4 regions of the Hymenobacter sedentarius genome follow, and region 1 is predicted to be linked to each of the others. Evidence: riboswitches for the same ligand, from Rfam matches in the RefSeq annotation. Region 1 holds a riboswitch; each other region holds the start of a gene.

Region 1 (4,288 bases):
CCGCCCGCGGCAGCTTCGACCGTCGCAACTACAGCGCCCAGTATTTCTACACCACCAACCCCGCCGACCAGGCCCGCGAAACCACCAACCGCAACTGGTACCAGGGCCAGCTGCGTTACCAGCACAACGAGCGCAGCCGCACCGAGGCGCAGGTATCGGCCAGCCGCAGCACCGATTACTACGTGTTCACGCCCACGTCGGCGGCCAGCGACCACCTCACCCACTACACCAACGTGCTGCTGAGCCACCAGCAGCAGTTTTCCGACAAGGTACGCGCCACCCTGGGCGGACAGGCCGACCGCCGCGCCGTGGTCAGCAACGACCGGGGCACGCACGCCCAGTGGCACTACGCCGCGTTTGGAGTGGTGGCCGTCACGCTCACGCCCAGCCTCGCCCTCACCGGCGGCCTGCGCCTCGACCACGACCAAGCCTACGGCACCGAGCTGGTGCCCCAGCTTAACGTGAGCCAGCAGATAGGGGAGGTGTTGACCATACGCGGGGCCGTGGGCCGGGCCATCCGTGCCCCTGATTTTACGGAGCGCTACACCTCCAACGGCCGGGCCGGCATTGTGCCCAACGGCTTCAACGTGGGCAACCCCGCCTTAGAAGCCGAGCGCACGGTAAACTACGAGTTGGGCGCCGACGTGCGCCCGCTGCCGGGCCTCACGGCCAAGGCTACCTATTTCGTGCGCAAAGGCAACAACCAGATAGACTACGTGCCCGATTCCGGTGAGCACATTTACTACGTGACGGGGCTCACCAACCTGTCCGGCTCCCGCACGTACCGTTTCGCCCAGAACCTGTTTGAGGTAACCACCCAGGGGCTGGAAACGGAGTTGAGCTGGGCCCACGCCTTCACCCCCAAAACCCGCTTCGATGGCAGCGTGGGCTACACCAACGTGCGCGTTACCAACAACGAGAACATTGCCTCGCAGTACCTGGCCAACATTGCCCGCCAGGTGATTTCGGGCACGGTCAGCCTCACTTCCCACCGCGTAAACGGCAGCCTGAGCGGCCTGTGGAAGCAGCGCAATAGCGCCGCCGTGGCCGCCATCAGCCGGAGCCAGGCCGCCGAATACGTGGTGTTCAATGCCCGCCTCGAAGTAGCGCTGCTGCCCAAGAAACTCTGGCTCACGGGGCAGGTGCAAAACCTGTTCAACGAGAAGTACTCCGACCTGCTGGGCGCCCAGATGCCCACCCGCTGGCTGATGGGCGGCCTGCGGCTGGCTCTGCAGCGGTAGATGAGAAATGCGCCTTAGCGCATCCCCACCCGCACTTTTTACAATTGAAGCCCCCGATTTGGAACATATCGGGGGCTTTGCTGTATCTTTGCCGTATCAATTCTTTCTCCCTAAAGGATTGTTTTTATACAGAGGCGCTGAGAGACAGGCTCAATGAAGCGCCGGCAACCATCCGCAACCGCGGGCAAGGTGCCAATTCCTGACCATATAAAAACAAGTTGCCGTGGACGCTGCCAACAACCTCCCCCTTCCGATTGCTGCTGTTACTGCTCGCCCCGCTGTCATGCGTTGGGCTGGCATGGGCTGTTGTTGCTGTTGTTGTCTGGCCTAGCCCGCCTGCCCCGAGCGTTTCTTCGCGGGTAGGCAGGCGGTAGCGCAGGCTGGGAGCCTGCGTGTGCTGTACCGCCGCCCCCGCGGCGTTCATTTCCTCTATTTCTGGGTTGCTGTCGGCTGCTCCGCTGTGCGCGCAGCCGGCTTCGTGTCGAACTACCTGCGCTGTTGTGGCCCAAAATTGAGCAAGCGCCGGCGCAAGGTTCGGCTACCCCGAATGGAAGGCTCTTCCGGCCCATCATACCCTGCTTTTACTTGATTTTTTGTAGCCGCAGCCCAGCCTAATCTGGTTGCGGACTGCTGTTCTCACCACATTTATTTCAACTAACTCTTTTGATATGTCGCTGAACCAAAAGCCCATTGGCATTTATTTCGAGCACCCTGAATGGTTTAAGCCACTCTTTGCGGAGCTGGACCGCCGTGGGCTAGCCTACGAGAAAATTGACGCCGCCCACCACCTCTTCGACCCTTCCGAGAAGGAGAGTGGCTACAGCCTGGTAGTGAACCGGATGAGTTCCTCGGCCTACCTGCGGGGCCATGGGCAGGGCATTTTCCACACCGCGGGCTACGCGACGCACCTTGAGCGCATCGGCACGCGCATTATCAACGGTTCAGCGGCCACGGCCATCGAAACCAACAAAGCCCGCCAGCTCTCGCTGTTTGAGTCGCTGGAACTGAAATACCCGAAGTCGTTTGTGATAAATCACGCCTCGCGGGCGGTCGATGCGGCCCAGCAATTGCGCTTCCCCATCGTGGTGAAGGTGAACATCGGCGGCAGCGGCGCGGGCATCATCCGCTTCGACACGCTGGAAGGCTTGCAGGCGGCGGTCGACAACAACCAGATTGACCTGGGCATCGACCAAACCGCGTTGGTGCAGGAATACGTGACGCCCCGGGGCGGCAACATCCACCGCGTGGAAACGCTGGATGGCAAGTTCCTGTACGCCATGAAGGTGTTTACCACCGGCGAGAGCTTCAACCTGTGCCCGGCCGAAATCTGCCAGATTCCGGAGGAGCAGTCGGCGGAGTTCTGCCTAACCGAAGCACCCAAAAAAGGCATTCAGGTGGAAGCCTTCACGCCGCCCGCCGAGGTGATTGCCGCTGTGGAGCGCATCGTGGCCGCCGCCAAAATTGACGTGGGCGGCATCGAATACCTCATCGACGACCGCACCGGCGACGTGCTTTTCTACGACATCAACGCCCTGTCCAACTTCGTGGCCGACGCCGTGAACGTGGTCGGCTTCGACCCCTACGCCCGCTTCGTGGACTACCTGGAAGCCCAGCTTCCCGGTACTGGCACCCCAGCCCAATCAGCTGCCACAACCACGGCCACATCAGCTCCACAACTTGTCACGGAATCAATACACTAAGCCATGAAATTCGGATATTGGATGCCCATTTTTGGGGGCTGGCTGCGCAACGTGGAAGACGAGCAGATGCCCACCGACTGGAGCTACGTTAAGAAACTGGCGCAGCGCAGCGAGGCCCTCGGCTACGACCTCACGCTCATCGCCGAGCTGTACCTCAACGACATCAAGGGCCAGGAAGCGCCTTCGCTCGAAGCCTGGAGCACCGCTGCCGCACTGGCCGCCGTGACCGAGCAGCTGGAAATCATGGTGGCCGTGCGCCCCACCTTCCACAACCCCGCGCAGCTGGCCAAGCAGGCCGCCAACATCGACCTGATTGCGCCCGGCCGGCTGTCGCTGAACGTGGTATCAAGCTGGTGGCGCGACGAGGCCACCAAGTACGGCCTGCACTTCGAGCAGCACGACGACCGGTACGCCCGCACCCGCGAGTGGCTCGATGTGGTGACCAACGTGTGGAAGCAGGACCATTTCAGCTACGACGGCAAGTACTACCAGGTGGCCGATAACGTGCTGCAGCCCAAGCCCGCTAAGGCGCCCTTCCTGTACGCCGGCGGTGAGTCGGAAGCGGCCAAAGACCTGATTTCGACCCAGTGCGACGGCTACGTGATGCACGGCGACTCGCCGGAGCAAATTGGGGCCCGCATCGCCGACATGCGCCGCCGCCGCGAGCAGAAAGGCCTGCCGCCCATGAGGTTTGGCGTGGCTGGCTACACCATCGTGCGCGACAACGACCAGGACGTGAAGAAGGAGCTCGACCGCATTACCAACGTGAAGTCCTCAGCCGCGGGCTACGGCAACTACCAGCAGTGGCTGGCCGGCACCCAGCTCGAGCAGCAAGTGTCGCTGCACGATTACTCGGTGTCGAACCGCGGCCTCCGCACCGGCCTCACTGGTACGCCGGCCCAGATTCAGGACCGCATCGGCGCCTTCGAAGAAGTAGGCGTGGATTTCTTCCTGCTGCAGGCCAGCCCGCAGCTTGAGGAAATGGAGCGGTTCTCGGAGTCGGTGATTCAAGTTTTAGCGTAGTCCGGCAATTTCGGATTGCCAAACACCAGCACGTCATGCTGAGCGCAGCCGAAGCATCTCGCTTGTGCAAGTAATTCTCACGTTTGGGTTATTACTGCCAGCGAGATGCTTCGGCTGCGCTCAGCATGACGGTTCTTTAGGCGCATTAATGCGCATTAGTACTTAACGTGCCTATGGCGCGTACTCACAAATTACATGCTCAAAAAATCACTGGAGCTGCTTCGATTGGAAGCGGCCGAAACGGGGGCCAACACCCTCAAACGCAGCCTCAACGGCATCAGCCTCATTGCCATTGGCATCGGGGTTATCATTGGCGCCGGCCTT
Region 2 (4,288 bases), 1.4 Mb from region 1:
CTCCTGGCGAGCAGCTTCGGTGTCTTCGTCGATGAATTCGGTGATGCCCTTCACCAGCGCGTGCGCCAGGCGCTCCTGCACCGGCAGGCTGCGCCAGGCATCGGCTACTACGGCCACTTTGCCTTTTTGCTTCACGGTTTCGGCAAATTCCAACAGGCGCTCGGTGGCGTCGGGGCGGCGGTTGAGCAGTACATCTTCCACCAGCTCCAGCAGGTCTTTGGGCACTTCGTCGTACACCGCGAGCTGGTTGGGGTTCACAATGCCCATGTCCAACCCGGCCCGGATGGCGTGGTAGAGGAAAGCCGCGTGCATGGCCTCGCGCACCACGTCGTTGCCGCGGAAGGAGAAGCTGATGTTCGACACGCCGCCGCTGGTGAGGGCGCCGGGCAGGTTCTGCTTAATCCAGCGCACGGCCTCGATGAAGTCAATGGCGTAGTTGCGGTGCTCCTCCATGCCAGTGCCGACGATGAGGATGTTGGGGTCGAAAATGATGTCCGTGGCCGGGAAGTCGATGCTCATCAGCAGGTCGTAGCTGCGCTGGCAGATTTCCTTGCGGCGCTCCAAGGTGTCGGCTTGGCCGTCCTCGTCGAAGGCCATTACGACCATGGCGGCGCCGTACTGGCGCACGGTGCGGGCCCGCTGCAAAAACACCTTCGGTCCTTCTTTCAGGGAAATGGAATTGACAATGCTCTTGCCCTGCACGCACTTCAGGCCGGCTTCCAGCACGCTCCATTTCGAGGAGTCTATCATCACCGGCACCCGCGCAATGTCGGGCTCCGAGGCAATGAGGTGCAGAAAGGTCGTCATGGCCTGCTCCGAGTCGAGCATGCCTTCGTCCATGTTGATGTCGAGCACCTGGGCGCCTTCTTCTACTTGCACGCGGGCCACGGCCAGGGCTTCCTCGTAGGCGCCGGTGCGGATGAGGCGGGCGAAGGCGCGGGAGCCCGTCACGTTGCAGCGCTCGCCCACGTTCACAAACAGGCTTTCGGGCTTGATGGCGAACGGCTCCAGGCCGCTTAGGTGGGTAGCGGGCGGGATTTCGGTGGGCAGCGGGCGCGGCTTGTACTGCTCGGCCAGCTTGCTCAATTCGGCAATGTGCTGCGGCGTGGTGCCACAACAGCCACCCACCACGGTCACGATGCCGTCCTTCAGATAATCTTCGACCAGCGCGGCGAATTCCTGGGCTGATTCATCGTAACCGCCAAACGCGTTGGGCAAGCCAGCATTCGGGTAAGCCGAGATGTGCACGTTGGAAATCCGACTCAATTCCTCCACATACTGCTTGAGCTGGTGCGCCCCAAGGGCGCAGTTCAGGCCCACGCTCAGCAGCGGCAAGTGGCTGATGCTGTTCCAGAAAGCCTCCACCGTCTGGCCCGAGAGCGTGCGGCCCGAAGCGTCGGTGATGGTGCCCGAAATCATGAGCGGAACCTGGCGGCCGCCTTCGTCGAAGAACTTCTGCACGGCGTATAGGGCCGCCTTGGCGTTCAGCGTGTCAAAAATGGTTTCGATGAGCAGGGTATCGACGCCGCCGTCGACGAGGCCGCGCACCTGCTCGAGGTAGGCGGTGGCCAATTCGTCGAAGGTCACGGCGCGGAAGCCGGGGCGGTTGACGTCGGGTGAGAGCGAGGCGGTGCGGTTTGTGGGGCCCACGGCGCCGGCTACGAAGCGCGGCTTGTCGGGCGTGGAGTATTCGTCGGCGGCTTCACGGGCCAGGCGAGCCGATTCGTAGTTGAGCTCATATACCACGTGCTCTAGGCCGTAGTCGGCCTGGGCGATGGTGGTGCCGGAGAAGGTATTGGTTTCCACCATGTCGGCCCCGGCCGCGAAGTACTCGGCGTGAATGCCCTTGATGATGTCCGGCCGGGTCAGGCTCAGCAGGTCGTTGTTGCCGCGCAGCGGCTTGGGGTGGTCGGCAAAGCGGGCGCCGCGAAAGTCCTCCTCGGTCAGCGGGTGGCGCTGAATCATGGTGCCCATGGCGCCGTCGAGAATCAGCAGGCGCTGGCGGAGCAGTTCGGGAAGGGGAGACGGAGCGGCGAGGGTGGCAGTGGACATTTCTTTCGGATTGGAGTACGGGCAGGCAGCGCGTATCCAGAAAGAAACCCGTACGGTTGAGTACGGTTCCGGCTGTCATCTTCTTTCACCTAAAAACGCGGTGAAACGGGAGTTGGCACCTATTCGCGGTAGGTTGCCAAGACGTCATCGGGCCCGGTCCCTCGGTCTTTCTGGATAGCAGCGTAGTGCGAAGATACAGCCGGAAACGGGAAGTGGATAGGAGCACTCCTATAACCTAAGGTGACCCGGTCCAGTTAAGCCGTACACTAACAATACAATTTCTGACCATGGCAAAACAGATGAAAGCCGCCTTCTTTACCGAATTCGGTGGGGCCGACAAAATTCAAGTGGGCACCCTCGACGTCCCCGCAGTGGGGGAGGGCGAAGTACTAGTCCGGGTAAAGGCGGCCGGCGTCAACCCCGTCGACTCGGCCATTCGGGCGGGTTACCTGCAGCAAGCCCTGCCGCACGTGTTTCCCATTATTCCGGGCTGGGACGTGGCCGGGGTGGTGGAAGAGCGCGGCCACAGCGCTCGGCGCTTTGCAGTCGGCGATGAGGTGTATGCTTACGCCCGGCGCCCCACCGTGCAGCACGGCACCTTTGCCGAATACATTGTGCTGCCCGAAAGCTATCTGGCGCAGCGGCCCCACAGCCTGAGCTGGGAGCAGGCCGGCGGCATTCCGCTGGCAGGCCTCACCGCTTATCAGTCCTTATTCGATGCCGGCAACCTGCAAGCGGGCCAGACCGTGCTGATACTTGGCGCCTCGGGCGGCGTGGGCAGCTTCGCCATCCAGCTGGCCAAGGACAAAGGCGCGACGGTAGTAGCCGTGGCCAGCGAGAAAAACTTCGCCTACATGAAAGAGTTGGGCGCCGATTTCACCGTCGATTACAAGCAGGGTAACGTGGGCGAAGCTGTGAAAGCCATCGTGCCAGCCGGCGTGGAGCTGATTTACGACTGCATCAGCGGCGAGACGCTCACGCAGAGTTTATCGGCCCTGAAGGCTGGCGGCACGCTGGTTTCCATCCTGCACAACGGCCAAGGGCTGGACCCCCACATCAACTTCCGTTACGTTTTCGTGGAGCCGAATGCGATGCAACTGGAGGCGCTGCAGCAACTAGCCGATGCCGGCAAGCTGAAAGTGCAGGTGAGCAAGACCTTTCCACTAGATGAAACCGCCGAGGCTTTAAATGAGATTGATTCGCATCATACTACCGGAAAAATCGTCATTGTGCCTTAGGTGGGAGTTGCTTGAATATTCCTTTGAAAGGCGGTTGGGTGCCGAGCGGTATGAGCAGAGGAACTTCACCCCTGCCGGGCACGGCCCCGGCCCCTCTCCATAAGAGAGGGGTGCCAAACGTTAATTCATTGAAAAAGCCCCAGCTTAATATTGAGCTGGGGCTTTTGGTTTTTTATAAGTTGAGCATGAGCCACTGTGGCTCCCCTCTCTATTGGAGAGGGGCCGGGGCCGTGCCCGGCAGGGGTGAGGTTCCGGTCACGCGAGATGCTTCGCTCGGTTCTACTGGCAGGCAACTAAAGTGCGTCATTATTTAGGCGCTCCGGGGTTATAAAGCCCACGCGGGCCACACGCTGCCCGCAGGAAACACAGCCGGCTCCGGCGGCAGCTCCAGAAACGCAGTTGCCCCCAGCAAGCCTGCTAAGTCACCAGAACCACCGACGCGCAGCGGCGTCGCCAGCCGGCGCCCTTCCGCATCCACCGTCAGGCGCACGGGTACGAAGTGTGCCAACTGGGGCTTGAAGTTGATGTCGACAGTGAGCACGGCAGGCGCGGGCGTTTCGGCAGTAGCGGCCTGTTCGGAAGCTTCAGCGGGCTGCATGCAGGCGCGCAGCCAGGGCCGCACGTAGCGGCAGGCCGTGAGGAAAGTTGAAACCGGATTTCCCGGCAGGCCGAACACCACGGGCCCTTCGGCGCGCGCGCCAAACCACATGGGCTTGCCGGGGCGCTGATTTACCTCGTGGAAGATTTCCTTCACGCCCAGCTCGCGCAGCAGGCCGGGCAGGTGGTCGGCGCGGCCCTTGCTCACGGCACCGCTCAGCACCACGGCATCGAAGTCTGCGCCGAGGATGTTGGTCAGGCCCAGGCTTAGCTCCTCCCGGTCGTCGGGAAGGTGAAACAGCGAAACGTCGGCCCCGACTTGGGTGAACAGGGCCTGCAGCGCGTATGCATTGGAACGTCGGATTTGGTGCGGCTGGGGCGTTTCGCTGATGCCCACCAGC
Region 3 (4,288 bases), 1.7 Mb from region 1:
ACATTGCCGAGGACGAGCTGACCTACCGGCAGGCACTGGACGTGATTATGATTTGGGAGTTTGCCTCCTGCGTGCTGCCCTCGGGGCAGGGCGGTACGGGGGTGGCGCCGTTTATTCTGGAAAAAGAAGGCATTCCGTTGGGCAAGGGCTTGGCCTACATCATGGTCACGGCGCTGCTCGACAACCTGTACTACGTGCTCATGGTGCCGCTGGTGGTGCTGGTGGCCGGGGCCGGGCTGTACCCGCACGAGGCCCTGCAAACCAACTTCGTGGCCACGCTGCGAATCGCCTTTGGGTTGAGCTACTTTTTTGTGCTGCTCTACGCTGGGCTCATGCTCTACGCCATTTTCGTCAACCCGCGCTCGGTGCGCCGGCTGCTGGTGCGGCTGTTTTCGTTTCGGCTGCTGCGGCGCTGGCGGCGCAAAGCCTACCGCCACGGCCAGGAAATGGTGCTGGCTTCGGTGCAGCTGCGGGGCAACGGGCCGCGCTACTGGTGGCACGCGTCGGTGAGCACGGTCTTTGTCTGGACGGCGCGCTACGCCATCATTGGCTGCCTCATTGCGGCCTTTGTGCCCATGGATGCGGGCACGTTCCTGTTCATTTTCGCCCGCAACATCACCTACAAAGTCATCCTGCTGATAGCCATCACGCCCGGCGGCGCGGGCATTGCAGAGGGCGCCTTCCCTACGTTCTTCGGCAAATTCATCGGCACGGCCACCATGACCAGCTTCATGGTGCTGCTGTACCGCGTGTTCACTTACTATCTCTACCTGGTGCTGGGCATGGTGTTTTTGCCGCGCTGGGTGGCGCGGGTATTCCTCCGCCACCCCGCGAAGCCCGAGCAATAAGCCTCGGAAAACCAGGTACCCGTAAACAAGAAAAGGCCCCGAACCGCAGTGGTTCGGGGCCTTTTCCCTAATTAGCAAGCGGCTATTACTCAGCTTCCAGCATCAAGGCAGCCCCATCGGCCGACTTCAGCGTGAGCTTTTTGTCGGTGAGGGTTTCCACGGTGAACGTGTTGCTGGTGGTAGCGTTATCGGGGGTCATGGTGAGGGTTTTGCCGGTCTGGTCAAACGTGTACTTGCCCGATACGGCGCCGTTGGCCCCAGTCATGTTGTAGGTGCCGTTGGCAAAAATGCGCAGTTCCTCTTGCTTTTGTGCATCGGTCTGCTTCACTTTGTCGCCGGTAGAGCTAGTTTCTTTCGCCGTTTTCCACACCTTGCTATCGGTGCCGTACAGCATATTTACACCCTCAACTTTACCTTTGTCGTTGTTGCAGGCCGTAGCAAACAGCGATAGCAAGAGCAACAAGCTGGCGAAATAACGAAGCGAAAAAAGCGACTGGGTTTTCATGGGTACAGAGGTGTTGGTGAAAGAAATAAGATGGCTGGCCCGGCAAAGCGGGCTCGTCGGCTTACGGCCCACACGCAAAAGGGTTTAGGACGAAACCTCGTCTGGCATCCTCCGTATAGTAGCTTCGTTGGGCCAGCCGAAGGCATTCCAGTCCAGTCAATTTTTCATTTAACCGACCGCACTCATGGGACTCTTTGATTTTCTTAGCGACAAAGGCGAGCAAAAGCCCGCAGAGCCGGCAGCCAAACCAGCCGCTGGCGGCACCGATTTTTTCGGGAATAACAACGCAGCCAATCCAGCTACCACCGGTGAGTCGTATACCGTAGTAAGCGGCGACTCGCTTTCCAAAATTGCCAAACACCACTACGGCGACGCGGCCAAGTGGCACCAGATATACGAGGCCAACAAGGCCCTCATCGGCAACAACCCTGACCACATCGAAGTGGGCCAGGTGTTGACCCTACCTAGTCTCTAGGTACTTTTTTGCAGAAAAAAGGTGAGAAAAGCCACTCTGTTTCAGGGTGGCTTTTTTGTGTTTTATTGAGCCGCTAAACGGAAGCGGCCCAGCTCAACTAGCCTGTGGTGGAGCTGGACAGGAAGAAATATTTTCTGTGCAATCGTTGGACATAAAAAAATTCCTTCCGTACATTTGGCTCACCACCAACACGGTACTCCCCTGCTCGCGGCAGGGTAGTTTCAAGTTTTATAGAGAAGCGGCGAGAGACTAGGCTCTGTGACCCGCTGGCAACCTTCGACCGCGCGAAAGGTGCCAAGTCCTACCCACCACCGGCGCAGGCCGGGGCGGGGCATATGAATCGAGTACCATGGAAAATTCCGCTTCCTTCTTTGTTGCCCCGAACGCTCCGGCTGCTTTGCGCGCCGCAGGTTCGGGCTTTTCCGTTGTGGCCCCAGGCGGCCAGAACGCCGCGTTGCGCCAGGAGCGAATGCGAATGTGTTGTTGCCTGTGTTGTTGCTAAGCTGATTTCGGCTTAGGCAACCCCTCCCCTTCTTTCTGGATTTTTTGGCGGCCCTCGGTGCCCGCCGCTGGCCCTTTCGGCGCGCAGCGGCCGGACCAATCGGGCCACATCTTCAGCACGGGCTTGTGGGGGTTCCGCTGCGCTTAAAAACTGCCATTTCAGGCCGTTGCGCGCTTATTTTCTTGCTTTTTCAGGTTTTTTCAACTCCAAACATACCCCCATCATGTCCGCTTCGCCCTTGCACTTCGAAACCCTCCAACTCCACGCCGGCCAGCAGCCCGACCCCACCACCGGGGCCCGCGCCGTGCCGCTGTTCCAAACCACCTCCTACGTGTTTAAAAATGCCGAACACGGCGCCAACCTGTTTGCTCTGAAGGAGTTCGGCAATATCTACACCCGCCTGATGAACCCCACCACCGACGTGTTTGAGCAGCGCGTGGCGGCGCTGGAAGGCGGCGTGGCGGCGCTGGCCACGGGGTCGGGGCAGGCGGCTCAATTCATTGCCCTGAACAACATCCTGCAGGCCGGCGACAACTTCGTGAGCTCGGCCTTTCTCTACGGCGGCACTTACAACCAGTTCAAGGTGGCGTTCAAGCGCTTGGGCATTGAGGTGCGCTTTGCTGATGGCGATAACCCGGCCAGCTTCGAGGCCCTGATTGACGACAAGACCAAGGCCATTTACCTGGAAACCATCGGCAACCCCAGCTACAGCATCCCGGACTTTGAGGCCATTGCCGCCATTGCCAACCGGCACGACCTGCCGTTGATTGTGGACAACACCTTTGGCGCGGGCGGCTACCTGTTCCGGCCCCTGGAGCACGGCGCGCACATCGTAGTAGAATCAGCCACGAAATGGATTGGCGGCCACGGCACCAGCATCGGCGGCGTGATTGTGGACGGCGGCACCTATGACTTCGGCAACGGCAAGTTTCCGCAGTTCACTGAGCCCAGCGAAGGCTACCACGGCCTGGTATTCAACGACGTATTTGGCAAGGGTGGGCCGTTTGGCAACATCGCTTTCATCATCCGGGCCCGGGTAGAAGGCCTGCGCGACTTCGGCCCGTCCATCAGCCCGTTCAACTCCTGGCAGCTGCTCATCGGCCTCGAAACGCTGAGCCTGCGCGTGGACCGCACGGTGGAAAACGCCCAGAAAATCGCCAACTGGCTGGAGCAGCACCCGCAGGTAGAAAGCGTGAACTACGCCGGCCTGGCCAGCAGCCCCTACCACCGCCTGGCCCAGAAATACCTCAAGCGCGGCTTCGGCGGCGTGCTCAGCTTCCAGCTCAAGGGCAGCAAGGAGTCGGCCACCCAGTTTATCGACAACCTCAAGCTCATCAGCCACCTGGCCAACGTGGGCGATGCCAAGACGCTCATCATCCAGCCCTCGGCCACCACGCACCAGCAACTGAGCGATGCCGAGCAGCTGGCGGCCGGCGTCACGCCCACTTCGCTGCGCCTTTCGGTGGGCATTGAGCACTTCGAAGACATCAAGGCCGATTTGCAGCAGGCCTTCGAGGCCATTGGCAACACCGCGGCGCTGCCCACCGAAGGCACCCAGGTAGGCGAGCCCGAACTGGAGCACGCCCAGCCCCTGGAAGTATAGCCCGATTGTCAGTTGTTGGCGGGGAGCTGCTGGCTATCAGCGGCTCCCACCATTAAGCATCCCGATATCTCACCGCGCCGACCGATAACTGACCAGCCGCTTCGATACCCGATACCCATGAAAGAATATATTTTTAACCTGCCCGACCTGCTGCTGGAAAGCGGGGAAACCCTGGCCAGCGCGCACGTGGCCTACCGCACCTGGGGCCAGCTCAACGCCGACCGCGACAACGTGGTGTGGGTGTGCCACGCCCTCACGGCCAATGCCGACGTGCTGAGCTGGTGGCCGGGCCTGGTGGGGCCGGGCTGCTACTTCGACCCGGCCGACTGGTTTATCGTGTGCGCCAACGTGTTGG
Region 4 (4,288 bases), 390 kb from region 1:
CCTTGCCCCTGAATTTACGTACTTACCTTGCCTGAAATTTATCTTACCTCCCATTCCCAAGACCGGCTCTGCCGGCCGCACCTACTTTATGGCTGCAATCAGCGACAACAAAGTCGTCACCATCACCTACGACCTCAGCGTGACCGACGAAAACCAGGAAAAAGTGTTGGTTGAATCAGCCGAAGCCGATGCGCCCATGGTCTTTCTCTTTGGCCACAGCGGCCTGCCCGAGGAATTTGAATCCCAGCTCAACGGCAAAAACCCCGGCGACTCCTTCCAGTTTAGCCTAACCCCCGACCAGGCCTACGGCGACTACGACGAGCAGGCGCTGGTGGAAATCCCCAAGGATGTCTTCATGATTGACGGCAAGCTCGACGACGAGATGCTGCAAATCGGCAATTTTCTGCCCATGGCCGACAACGAAGGCAACCACATGCAGGCCAAAGTGGTCAGCATCGGCGATTCGGGCGTGCAAATGGACTTCAACCACCCGCTCGCGGGCATGGTGATGCACTTTGCCGGCAAGGTGCAGGACGTGCGCGATGCCACCGCCGAGGAGCTGGCCCACGGCCACGTGCACGGCGAAGGCGGCCACCATCACTAGGGCTTAGATTAGCTCAATTCTTAAGACGTCCTATGGTTGAGTCAGTGCTTAACCATAGGGCGTTTTTATTTTCCATATATAAGCTTCCGTATTCGTTCTGATTAGGCAAGGTGGACTGGCTTAGGTAGAGCGTTTCACCACCAGAACTTGGCCCTTCTGCCCGGCGGAAAGACGCGGCTGCCCGAACCAGAAGCTCAATAAGTGTTGGGTTCCAGAGCCAATCTTCAGCGTAACTGAGCTGCACAACGAGAAGCTTTTTACGTTTTTTTCTTGGGAAAATATTTCGCGACGCGACTCCGCCGTAACGAGGTATTTATTGGCTCAGGGGTGGCAAGAAGGCCTGTTTTCATGCTCTTATTACCGCGAAGCAATCCTGAGCCAATTACGCTTTGCAAAAAGAATTTTGGCTTTTGCATTAGCATTTCAAAAGCCGGGTGCTTTCATTTGCCCTTACAATTCCTTCAGAACAAAGAATTGTTTTTATACAGAGGCGTGGAGAGACAGGCTCGACGAAACGCCGGCAACCAACGAGGTTAACCCCTTGAAACGGTGCCAAGTCCTGACCATATAAAAACAAAAGCCATGGACTTTTTGCGTCCCCTCCCCGCTGTTTCGACCACCTCGTTTGCTGTACAGCATCGGTGTTGTTGTATGTTGAGTGCTGCCGCCTGTATGCGGTAGGCCGGCCGGGGTTGTTGAGCTGATTCAGCTGTTTCATTTTCCTGCCGGCCGTAAGGGCTCCCGCGGCTAAGCCATAGCCGGGTGCTGCAGGGGCTTTCGTGCCCGGGCGGCGGCTTCTTGCCAGCCTATTGGCGTCCTCCCGTGAGCGGGGGGCGCTGGCCAATTTTCTGTTTCTGGGCAATACTGCGGCTTTGGGGCCGGGCGCCGTTGTGCACAAACGGTGGCCCAGCTCAACCGCGGAACGCCGCAACCGCAACCCTCCTCCTGGTGCACCGGAGGGGCCCCGGCGACTGCGGCGCATCGGCCCAGCCCTCCCCTCGATACGGGCCTTTCCCTCCCACCGCTTGGTAGCGGCCGACGCCGGGCCCTCAACCTCAACATCAATCTTTTATGTATACCCGTACGCTCCGGCGGACGCTCTTCCTGCTGCTGTGGGGAGGTGCCTCCGTCACTAGTTATGCCCAATCGGACCCTGCCCCGCTCGTGAGCGGCACCGTGACCGATGCCGCCAGCCATACCCCCTTGCCGGGCGTGACCGTAATGGCCAAAGGCAGCACCATTGGCACCACCACCGACGTCAATGGCAAATTTTCCCTATCAGTACCCGCGGGTAGCGAACTGGTATTCAGCTTCGTCGGGTATGCCCGGAAGGAACTGCAAGCCACGGGTGGCGCACTTACCGTAGACCTCGCCGCCGATTTGCAGGAGCTCTCGGAGGTGGTGGTGACGGGCTACAGCGAGCAAAACCGCAAGACCCTAACCAGCGCCATAAGCTCGGTGAAAGGGGAAGAGTTGAAGAACATTCCGGCGGCCAGCCCCGACCAGTTGCTGCAGGGCAAAGCGCCCGGCGTGCAGGTATCGGCCAACTCGGGCGTGCCGGGTGGCGGCGTCTTCATCCGCATCCGGGGCAGCAACTCGGTGAACGCCAGCAACGACCCGCTATACGTGGTCGACGGGGTGTTCATCAACAACACCAACCTGATTGCGACGGGCCTGGGCAACCAGGTGTCGAGCAACCCGCTGGCTGACCTGAACCCGCAGGACATCGAGAGCATGGAAATCCTGAAGGACGCCAACGCGACGGCCATCTACGGCTCGCGCGGCGCCAACGGCGTGGTGCTCATCACCACCAAACGGGGCAAAGCCGGCGACAAAACCCGCATCACCTTAAACAACTACCACGCCCTCTCCAAAGCGCCGAAACAGTACCAACTGGCTAGCGGGCCGGATTTGGCAACGCTGGAAAATGAGCGGTTTATCAACGACGGCGGCAACCCGGGGCTTGTGCCCTACCGCGCGGTGTCGGCCGGCGGGCGCGGCATGCCCGAAGAGCAGCCCACCTACGACCGGCTCAGCGACGTGTTTCGCACCGCCCAGACGCACAGCTACGAGCTGTCGGCAGCCGGGGGCTCGGCCAAAACCCAGTTTTATATCGGGGCGGGCTACTTCACGCAGGAGTCGGTGGCAAAGCCCAGCGCGTTTGACCGGTTTTCGCTGCGCGTCAACCTCGATAACTCGGTGACCGACAAGCTGCGCATTGGCACGAGCACGGCCCTGAGCCGCACGCACCGCAACGTAAGCAGCAACGACAACAACCCGGTGGGTGTCATCAACTCGGCCCTGTTCACCCGCGCCAACCTGCCGGTGTACAACCCCGACGGCTCCTATGCCAAGTACGGCTCGTTTGATAATGCCCTGGCCCTCATCAGGAACCTGAACAACGACGCGGTGGGCTCGCGCGTCATCTCGAACGTGTACGGCACCTACCAGTTTGGCAAAAACCTGACGTTTCGCAGCAGTTGGAGCATCGACTTCAACGACATGTACGAGAACAATTTCAACAACACGTTGATACTAGCCGGGCAGCCGCGCGGCACGGCCTCGTCGTTTCTCTCGCGCGACATCACCCTGCTCAACGAGCAAACCCTAAACTACAGCGTCAACTTCGGCGAGAACCATTCGGTGCAAGCCTTGGTGGGCAACACGCTACAGCGCAATACCTTCCAGCGCACCAGCCTGGCGGGCCAGCAGTTTCCGGGCAATGACCTGACCACCATTGCGTCGGCGGCTACCCAGACGGGCAGTTCGTCGCGCTCACAGGCCGGGCTGGTGTCGTTTTTCGGCAAGGCCACCTACAGCTTCAAGGAGCGCTACACGGCCGACGTGAGCGTGCGGGCCGATGCATCCTCGCGTTTCGGCAGCGAAAACCGCTGGGGCTATTTCCCGGCCGTGGGCCTGGGCTGGCGACTGGGCGACGAGAGCTTCATTCAAGACCTTGGCATTTTCCAGGAGCTGAAGCTGCGGGCCAGCTTGGGCAAAACCGGCAACCAGGCCGGCATCAGCGACTTTGCGGCGCTGGGCCTGGTGCAGGGTGGCGCCAACTATCTCGACCTGCCGGGCACGGCCCCGCTGCAGCTGGCAAACCCCAACCTGAGCTGGGAATCGACCCGGCAATGGAACGCGGGCCTGGACGCTGCCGTGCTGCAAAACCGGCTGGTGCTTGAGCTCAATTACTACGACAAGTACACCTCGGGCCTGCTGCTGAACGTGCCGGTGCCGCGTAAAACGGGCTTCTCGTCGCTGGTAGAGAACTACGGCGCCGTGAGCAACAAAGGCTTTGAAGCCCAGGCCACGGCCAACTGGCTGCCCAAGGGCGTCCTGCAGTGGAGCACCACCGTTAACATTGCCCGCAACGTGAACAAGATTGAAAAGCTGGCCGCGCCCATCACCACGGGCTCGCGCGACATTTTTCGGCTGGAAGAGGGCGCCCCGCTCTACTCCTTCTGGCTGTACCACCAGACCCGCGTGAACCCAGAAAATGGCGACGCCGAATACGAGGACGTGAACGGCGACGGCCGGATTACCGTGGCCGACCGCAAGCTGGTGGGTAACGCCTGGCCCGACTACTTCGGCGGCGTCACCAATTCCGTTACCTATAAAGGCGTGGACTTTGGCTTTACGCTGAATTTCGAGCAGGGCGCGAAAATCATGAACATGAACCGC

What was found. A riboswitch is a leader RNA that binds a small molecule or an ion and turns the genes downstream of it on or off. The one in region 1 is predicted to bind S-adenosylmethionine.
Region 2: another riboswitch for S-adenosylmethionine. It lies ahead of metH (methionine synthase); the one in region 1 lies ahead of AUC43_RS12490 (ATP-grasp domain-containing protein).
Region 3: another riboswitch for S-adenosylmethionine. It lies ahead of AUC43_RS05420 (O-acetylhomoserine aminocarboxypropyltransferase/cysteine synthase family protein); the one in region 1 lies ahead of AUC43_RS12490 (ATP-grasp domain-containing protein).
Region 4: another riboswitch for S-adenosylmethionine. It lies ahead of AUC43_RS14125 (SusC/RagA family TonB-linked outer membrane protein); the one in region 1 lies ahead of AUC43_RS12490 (ATP-grasp domain-containing protein).

What each region holds. Positions count from the first base shown of each region.
Region 1 covers NZ_CP013909.1:3,045,452-3,049,739, forward strand. The annotation lists gene AUC43_RS12485 (TonB-dependent receptor plug domain-containing protein) at 1-1,241, shown strand, start outside; SAM riboswitch class I at 1,363-1,455, shown strand; gene AUC43_RS12490 (ATP-grasp domain-containing protein) at 1,910-2,941, shown strand; gene AUC43_RS12495 (LLM class flavin-dependent oxidoreductase) at 2,945-3,964, shown strand; gene AUC43_RS12500 (amino acid permease) at 4,160-4,288, shown strand, end outside.
Region 2 covers NZ_CP013909.1:1,664,757-1,669,044, forward strand. The annotation lists gene metH (methionine synthase) at 1-2,052, opposite strand, end outside; SAM riboswitch class I at 2,125-2,233, opposite strand; gene AUC43_RS06860 (NADP-dependent oxidoreductase) at 2,340-3,290, shown strand; gene AUC43_RS06865 (molybdopterin molybdotransferase MoeA) at 3,616-4,288, opposite strand, start outside.
Region 3 covers NZ_CP013909.1:1,299,594-1,303,881, reverse strand. The annotation lists gene AUC43_RS05435 (lysylphosphatidylglycerol synthase transmembrane domain-containing protein) at 1-848, shown strand, start outside; gene AUC43_RS05430 (hypothetical protein) at 934-1,353, opposite strand; gene AUC43_RS05425 (LysM peptidoglycan-binding domain-containing protein) at 1,538-1,828, shown strand; SAM riboswitch class I at 2,054-2,170, shown strand; gene AUC43_RS05420 (O-acetylhomoserine aminocarboxypropyltransferase/cysteine synthase family protein) at 2,554-3,933, shown strand; gene metX (homoserine O-acetyltransferase MetX) at 4,051-4,288, shown strand, end outside.
Region 4 covers NZ_CP013909.1:3,431,806-3,436,093, reverse strand. The annotation lists gene AUC43_RS14130 (FKBP-type peptidyl-prolyl cis-trans isomerase) at 89-604, shown strand; SAM riboswitch class I at 1,082-1,178, shown strand; gene AUC43_RS14125 (SusC/RagA family TonB-linked outer membrane protein) at 1,676-4,288, shown strand, end outside.